Actinoplanes lobatus: one gene and its partner. The protein of the gene in region 2 binds, or shares a complex with, the protein of the main gene of each other region. Links are inferred from orthologs where the notes say so. Each region holds a gene or a part of one and is shown on either strand. Other genes may lie near its edges.

Evidence for each region.
Region 1: sucB (region 2) and BJ964_RS05545 share a complex: the UniProt entries of both Bacillus subtilis proteins name them as parts of the 2-oxoglutarate dehydrogenase (OGDH) complex. The link is inferred for Actinoplanes lobatus from one-to-one orthologs.

The regions. Positions count from the first base shown.
Region 1 is NZ_JACHNC010000001.1:1,258,176-1,262,516, reverse strand. The notes cover bases 60-4,333. They hold BJ964_RS05545 (multifunctional oxoglutarate decarboxylase/oxoglutarate dehydrogenase thiamine pyrophosphate-binding subunit/dihydrolipoyllysine-residue succinyltransferase subunit), read right to left. Parts: upstream 3,950-4,333; coding sequence 260-3,949; downstream 60-259. Other genes in these bases: BJ964_RS05540 (ABC transporter permease), read right to left, coding at 4,242-4,333; BJ964_RS05550 (DUF6104 family protein), read right to left, coding at 60-199. Outside these bases: more of BJ964_RS05550, read right to left, coding at 20-59; more of BJ964_RS05540, read right to left, coding at 4,334-4,341. UniProt on the Bacillus subtilis protein: E1 component of the 2-oxoglutarate dehydrogenase (OGDH) complex which catalyzes the decarboxylation of 2-oxoglutarate, the first step in the conversion of 2-oxoglutarate to succinyl-CoA and CO(2).
Region 2 is NZ_JACHNC010000001.1:3,743,498-3,746,481, forward strand. Bases 22-2,938 are described here. They hold sucB (2-oxoglutarate dehydrogenase, E2 component, dihydrolipoamide succinyltransferase), read right to left. Parts: upstream 2,395-2,938; coding sequence 649-2,394; downstream 22-648. Other genes in these bases: BJ964_RS17595 (TIGR01777 family oxidoreductase), read right to left, coding at 22-564; lpdA (dihydrolipoyl dehydrogenase), read right to left, coding at 2,437-2,938. Also shown: more of BJ964_RS17595, read right to left, coding at 1-21; more of lpdA, read right to left, coding at 2,939-2,984. UniProt on the Bacillus subtilis protein: E2 component of the 2-oxoglutarate dehydrogenase (OGDH) complex which catalyzes the second step in the conversion of 2-oxoglutarate to succinyl-CoA and CO(2).

The DNA.
Region 1 (4,341 bases), 2.5 Mb from region 2 along the record:
TCCCGGATCTGCCGGTGATCTAGTCCTCGTCGTCCTCGTCGCCGCGGGCCAGCCAGGTGGCGAGACGCTCGATCGGGGTCTCGAACTCCGGGTTCATGTCGACGAAGGTGCGCAGCTGCTCGCCGAGCCACTCCAGCGTCACGGTCTCCTCGCCGCGCCGCTCGACCAGCTCCTCGATGCCCCGATCGGTGAAGTACATGCCCCGGATATTAGGAGGGGGCGCCCCGCCGCGGCGGAGCGCCCCCTCACTCGACGTGCGTTACGGGCGCGGCAGCGCGGCCTCGACCAGCGCGGCCTGCTCGGCGTCGTGCATCTTCGCCGAGCCGACCGCGGGGGCGGCCGCGGCCGGGCGGGAGATCCGCCGCAGGCGGACACCCTCCAGGTGCTCCAGCAGGTTGAGCGCGACGAACGACCAGGCGCCCTGGTTGGCCGGCTCCTCCTGCACCCAGGCGAAGTCCTCGGCGTTCGGGTACTGCGCCAGGACGGCCTTGAGCTCCTCGACCGGGAGCGGGTAGATCTGCTCCATCCGGATGATCGCGGTGTCGGTGATGCCCCGGTCACCGCGCGCCTGGAGCAGGTCGTAGTAGACCTTGCCGGAGCAGAGCAGCACCCGCTTCACCGAGGCGGCGTCGAGCTGCTGGCCGTTGTTGCCGGCGTCGCCGAGGACCGGCTGGAAAGCGCCCTGGGTGAACTCGTTCACCCCGGAGATCGCCATCTTGTGCCGCAGCAGCGACTTCGGCGAGAAGACCACGAGCGGCTTGCGCTTGGTGGACAGGGCCTGGCGGCGCAGCAGGTGGAAGTAGTTCGCCGGGGTGGTCGGGTTCGCCACCCGCATGTTGTCCTGCGCGCAGAGCTGGAGGAACCGCTCCGGGCGGCCGGACGAGTGGTCCGGGCCCTGGCCCTCCATGCCGTGCGGGAGCAGCAGCACCAGCGACGACTGCTGGCCCCACTTCACCTCGCCGGAGGAGAGGAACTCGTCCACGATCGACTGGGCGCCGTTGACGAAGTCACCGAACTGGGCCTCCCAGAGGACCAGCGCGTCCGGGTTCTCCACCGAGTAGCCGTACTCGAAGCCCATCGCCGCGTACTCGCTGAGCAGGGAGTCGTGGACGAAGAACCGGGCGTTCCCGGTGATCAGCGACGACAGCGGCAGGAAGTCCTTGCCGGTCTTCGAGTCGACGATGGCCGCGTGCCGCGAGGTGAACGTGCCCCGGCGCGAGTCCTGGCCGGCCAGCCGGACGGTGACGCCCTGGGCGAGCAGCGAGCCGAAGGCGATCAGCTCACCGAAGCCCCAGTCGATGCCGCCGTCGGTGGACATCTTGGCCCGCCGGTCGAGCAGCTGCTGGACCCGCTTGTGCGGGGTGAAGCCCTCGGGCAGCTCGACGTGCGACTGGCCGACGGCCCGCACCACGCTCGCGTCGACGGCGCTCGCCACCTCGGGCTCCGGCTCCTCGGCGATGAACCGCGGCCGCGGCGGGCTGCCCGCCGCGTCCCGGGTGGCCTTGAAGACCTCCTCGAGCCGGCCCTGGTAGTCGCGCAGCTGCTCCTCGGCCTCCTGCACGGTGATGTCGCCGCGGCCGATCAGCTCCTCGGTGTAGAGCTTCCGCACGCTGCGCTTGGTGTCGATGATCTGGTACATGCGCGGGTTGGTCATCGACGGGTCGTCGCCCTCGTTGTGACCGCGGCGCCGGTAGCAGATCATGTCGATCACGACGTCCTTGTTGAACGCCTGACGGTACTCGAAGGCCAGCTTCGCGACCCGGACCACGGCCTCGGGGTCGTCCCCGTTCACGTGGAAGATCGGGGCCTGGATCATCCGGGCGACGTCGGTCGAGTACATCGACGAGCGGCTGTACTCCGGGGCGGTGGTGAAGCCGACCTGGTTGTTCACGATCACGTGGACCGTGCCGCCGGTCCGGTAACCGCGCAGCTGCGACAGGTTGAGCGTCTCGGCGACCACGCCCTGGCCGGCGAACGCGGCGTCGCCGTGCACCAGCAGCGGCAGCACCGTGTAACCGTGCAGGCCCAGGTCGAGGCGGTCCTGCTTGGCCCGGACGATGCCCTCCAGGACCGGGTCGACGGCCTCCAGGTGGGACGGGTTCGCGACGACGCTGACGGTGGTCGAGTACTGCCCGTCGGGCGTGGTGTACTTCCCGGTCTGGCCGAGGTGGTACTTGACGTCACCGGAGCCGTGCGCCGACTTCGGGTCCATCTGACCCTCGAACTCGTTGAAGATCTTCTCGTACGGCTTGCCGACGATGTTGGTGAGCACGTTCAGCCGGCCGCGGTGGGCCATGCCGATCACCATCTCGTCCAGCCCGCCCTCGGCGGACGCCTGGAGCACGGCGTCGAGCAGCGGGATCAGCGACTCGCCGCCCTCCAGCGAGAACCGCTTCTGGCCGACGTACTTCGTCTGGAGGAAGGTCTCGAACGCCTCGCCGGCGTTGAGCCGGTGCAGGATGTGCTTCTGCTCGTCGGTGTCCGGCTTCGTGTACTTGACCTCGATGCGCTCCTGGACCCAGCGGCGCTCCTCCGGGTCCTGGATGTGCATGTACTCGATGCCGACCCGGCGGCAGTAGGTGTCGCGCAGGACGCCGAGGACGTCGCGCAGCTTCATCCGCTGCTTGCCGGCGAAGCCGCCGACCGGGAAGGTGCGGTCCAGGTCCCACAGGGTCAGGCCGTGCTGGAGCACGTCCAGGTCGGGGTGCTTGCGGATGGTGAACTCGAGCGGGTCGGTGTCGGCCATCAGGTGACCGCGCACCCGGTACGCGTGGATCAGCTCGACCACCCGGGCGGCCTTGTCGATCTGGCCCTCGGAGGTCCGGGCGACGTCACGCACCCAGCGGACCGGCTCGTACGGGATCCGCAGTGAGGTGAAGATCTCGTCGTAGAAGCCGTGCTGGCCGAGCAGCAGCTCGTGCATCACCTTGAGGAACTCGCCGGACTGCGCGCCCTGGATGACCCGGTGGTCGTAGGTGCTGGTCAGCGTGGTGACCTTGCTCACCCCGTGGTCGGACAGCGTCTCGTCGCTCATCCCGGAGTAGGGGGCCGGGTACTCCATGGCGCCGACGCCGATGATGGCGCTCTGCCCGTTCATCAGCCGGGGGATGGAGTGGACCGTGCCGATGCCGCCGGGGTTGGTCAGCGAGATCGTGGTGCCGGTGTAGTCGTCCATGGTCAGCTCGTTGCGGCGGGCGCGCCGGACGATGTCCTCGTACGCCTGCCAGAAGCCGCGGAAGTCGAGCGTCTCGCAGTTCTTGACCGAGGGCACCACCAGCGTGCGGGACCCGTCCTTCTTGACCAGGTCGATCGCGATGCCGAGGTTGACGTGCTCCGGCTGGACCAGGGTGGGCTTGCCGTCGATCTCGGCGTAGATGTTGTTCATCTCCGGGTGGGCGATGACCGCCCGCACCAGTGCCCAGCCGATCAGGTGGGTGAAGCTGACCTTGCCACCGCGGCCGCGGGACAGGTGGTTGTTGATGACGATGCGGTTGTCGACCATCAGCTTCGCCGGGACCGCGCGCACCGAGGTGGCGGTGGGGACCTGCAGCGAGGCCTCCATGTTCTGCACGATCTTGCCGGCCACACCGCGCAGGGTGGTGGTCCGGGCGCCGGCCGGGGCGGCCTCGGCGGGCTTCGGCCCGGGCTTGGCGGCCGGCTTCGGGGCGGCCTGCGGGGTCACCGGCTTCGGAGGCGCGACCGTGGTGGCGGCCGGCGCGTCGGTGCCCGCCTTGGCGGCGGTGGCCGTGGCGTTCGCCGCGGTGGCCTGGTCCGGGGTCGCGATCGGTCCCTGGGAGGTCGCCGGCTTGTAGTCGGCGAAGAAATCGTGCCAGGCGGGGTCGACACTGGTCGGGTCGGCCAGGTAGCGCTGGTACATCTCATCGACGATCCACTCGTTGGGACCGAAATCCGCGAGTGGATTGTCCTGCGAAGTCTGCTGCGTCGACACTGCCGCGTTCGCCTCTTTCACCGTTTTTGTCATCACGTGACTGCTCCGTCACGCGGGACGGGTAGGATTCGGTGTCCAGGCTACGCCGTGGATGGGCGCTGTCGGTGCGGACGTCCACCCTGTGACCTACGGCTCCGGCACCCGCCGCACCGTCGCGACGGGGCGAGACTACACCCTCCGTTTTCTCGCCGACCGGCGCACCGGAGACCTCCCAGAACCACGTTTCCGCTGGTCGTCCCAACGAAAAACGCACGACCGGACAGTCCGGCCGTGCGTCGTTCGCAGACTGTGGTTACGCGATGTCCCGTCGTTTCGTGACCAGTGTGCCGATCACCGACATGAGGGCCGCGTAACCGATCAGGATCACACCGCCGACCCAGCGGGGCGGGTCC
Region 2 (2,984 bases):
CCGGGCGCCCGCGCCCAGCTTGAACGGCAGAAGAAGCGGCTTGATCAGTGAGCCGCCGGCGTCGATCGCCGGAGCGGTGCGCAGCAGCACCACCCGGGCGCCGGCGTCCTCGGCCGGCCGGGCCGCGGCCTCCCACACCCGGCACAGGTCGGCCAGGAACGTGTTGCCGGCCGGGGCCTCCTCGGTGACCGCCTGATCGCCGGTGTCGCCGTACCACCCGACGGCGGAGCTCTGGAGCAGCACCCGGGGACGCTCGTCCGCCGGCAGCCGGCCGATCGTCTTGGCGATGGTGTCGGTGGTGTCGATCCGGCTGGACCGCAGCACCCGCTTGTACGCCTCGGTCCACCGGTGGTCGCCGACATTGGCGCCGGACAGGTTGATCACCGCGTCCGCGCCGGCCAGCACGGCCTGGTCGAGCCGGCCCTGCGCCGGATCCCAGGACGACTCGTCCGGCCGTTCGGAGGGGCGCCGGACCAGCCGGACGATGTCGTGGCCGCTCTGGCGCAGCCGTTCGGCGAGCCGGGTGCCGAGGAATCCGGACGCTCCGGCCATGACGATCCGCATACCTGACCCTTTCCCGAAGATCGGTTGGTTCAAAACAGAACGGGGGGTACGCCGCAACGGCGCACCCCCCGGTCCATGTCGTCCTTAGAGGCCGAGGTCGGCCTCGAAGTGGCCGCCCTCCAGCCGCTCCTTCAGCGTGCCCAGGAAGCGGGCCGCGTCGGCGCCGTCCACGATCCGGTGGTCGTAGCTCAGCGCCAGGTAGACCATCGACCGCGGCGCGATGATCTCGCCCAGGTCCGGGTCGTTCACGATCACCGGGCGCTTGACGACCGCGCCGAGACCGAGGATGCCGACCTGCGGCTGGTTGATGATCGGGGTGTCGAAGAGCGCGCCCCGGCTGCCGGTGTTGGTCAGCGTGAACGTGCCGCCACCCAGCTCGTCCGGCCCGATCTTGTTGTTGCGGGTGCGCTCGGCGACGTCGGAGATCCGCTTGGCCAGACCGCCCAGGTTCAGGTCGCCGGCGTCCTTGATGACCGGGACGACCAGGCCCTTCGGCGCGTCCACCGCGATGCCCAGGTGCTCGGCGCCGTGGTAGGTCACGGTGCCCGCCTCGACGTCGATCGAGGAGTTGACCACCGGGTGCTGCTGGAGCGCCTCGACCGTGGCCAGCGCGAAGAACGGCAGGAAGGTGAGCTTCACGCCGTGCTTGGCCTGGAAGTCGGCCTTCGCCTTGTTCCGCAGGTTGGCGATCTTGGTGACGTCCACCTCGACGACCGTGGTGAGCTGCGCGGAGACCTGGAGCGACTCCACCATGCGGCGGGCGATCGTGGCGCGGATCCGGGTCAGCTTCTCGGTGCGGCCACGCAGCGGGCTCGGCTCCGCCTTCGCGGCGGCCTTCTCGACCGGTGCGGCAGCCCTCTCGGCCTGGGCTGCCGGGGCCGGGGCGGCCTTCGCGGCGGCGGCCTTCGCGGCCGCGTCGATCACGTCCTGCTTACGGATGCGGCCACCCACGCCGGTGCCGGTCAGGGTGGACAGGTCCACGCCCTTCTCGGCGGCCAGCTTGCGGACCAGCGGGGTGACGTAGCCGGCGTCGCCGGCGCCGTTCGACTCGACCGCGGCGGGCGCCGGGGCCTTCACGGGCTCCGGGGCCACCTGCGGGGCCGGCGCCGACTCGATCTTCGGAGCCGGAGCGCTCTCCACCTTCGGCGCGGGCGCCTGGGCGGGCGCGGGCGCCGGAGCCGGGGCCGGAGCGGCGGCCGGGGCGCTGCCCGGGGTGCCGATGACGGCCAGCACCGCGCCGACGTTCGCGGTCTCGTCCTCGCCGACCCGGATCTCCAGCAGGGTGCCGGCGACCGGCGACGGGATCTCCGTGTCGACCTTGTCGGTGGAGACCTCGACCAGCGGCTCGTCCGCCTCCACCTCCTCGCCGACCTGCTTCAGCCAGCGGGTGACGGTGCCCTCGGTGACGCTCTCACCGAGCGCCGGAAGCTTGATCTCCGTGCCCTGGGCGTTGCCCGCCGGGGCGGCGGCCTGCGGCGCGGGTGCCTCCGCCTCGACCGGCTTCTCCGTCGACGGGGTGACCGGAGCGGCGGGCTCCGGCTCCGCGGCCGCCTGCTGGGCCGGTGCGGGCGCGGCCGAACCGGTGTCCTCACCCTCCCCGGCGATGACGGCCAGCTCGCTGCCGACCTCCGCGGTCTCGTCCTCGCCGACCACGATCCGGGTGAGAACACCCGCGGCGGGCGACGGGATCTCCGTGTCGACCTTGTCGGTGGAGACCTCGAGCAGCGGCTCGTCGGCCTCGACGCGCTCGCCCTCCTGCTTGAGCCAGCGCGTCACCGTTCCCTCGGTGACGCTCTCACCCAGCCGCGGCATGGTTACCGATACCGGCATCTTGTCCCAAACTCCTTAACGCGGTGAACGATCGTTTCAGCTTCAGCTGTGCGCGTGCAGCGGCTTGCCCGCGAGCGCGAGGAAGGCCTCGCCCAGCGCCTCGTTCTGCGTCGGGTGGGCGTGTACGAGCTGAGCGACCTCCTCGGGGAAGGCCTCCCAGTTGGTGATCAGCTGGGCCTCGCCGACGAGCTCGCCGACCCGCGCACCCACCATGTGGACGCCGACGACCGGCCCGTCGTTGACCCGGACCAGCTTGATGAAGCCCGCGGTCTTGAGGATCTGGCTCTTGCCGTTGCCGGCGAGGTTGTAGTTGTACGTCGAGACCTTGTCGTCGCCGTACTGTTCCTTGGCCTTGGCCTCGGTGATGCCGACCGACGCGACCTCGGGGTCGGAGTAGGTGACCCGCGGGATGCCGGCCTCGTCGATGACGGCCGGCTTCTTCCCGGCGATCTCCTCGGCGACGAAGATGCCCTGCTGGAAGCCGCGGTGCGCGAGCTGGAGGCCGGGGACGATGTCACCGACGGCGTAGATGTTGCCGACCCCGGTGCGCAGCCGCTCGTCGACGATCACGAAGCCGCGGTCCAGGGTGA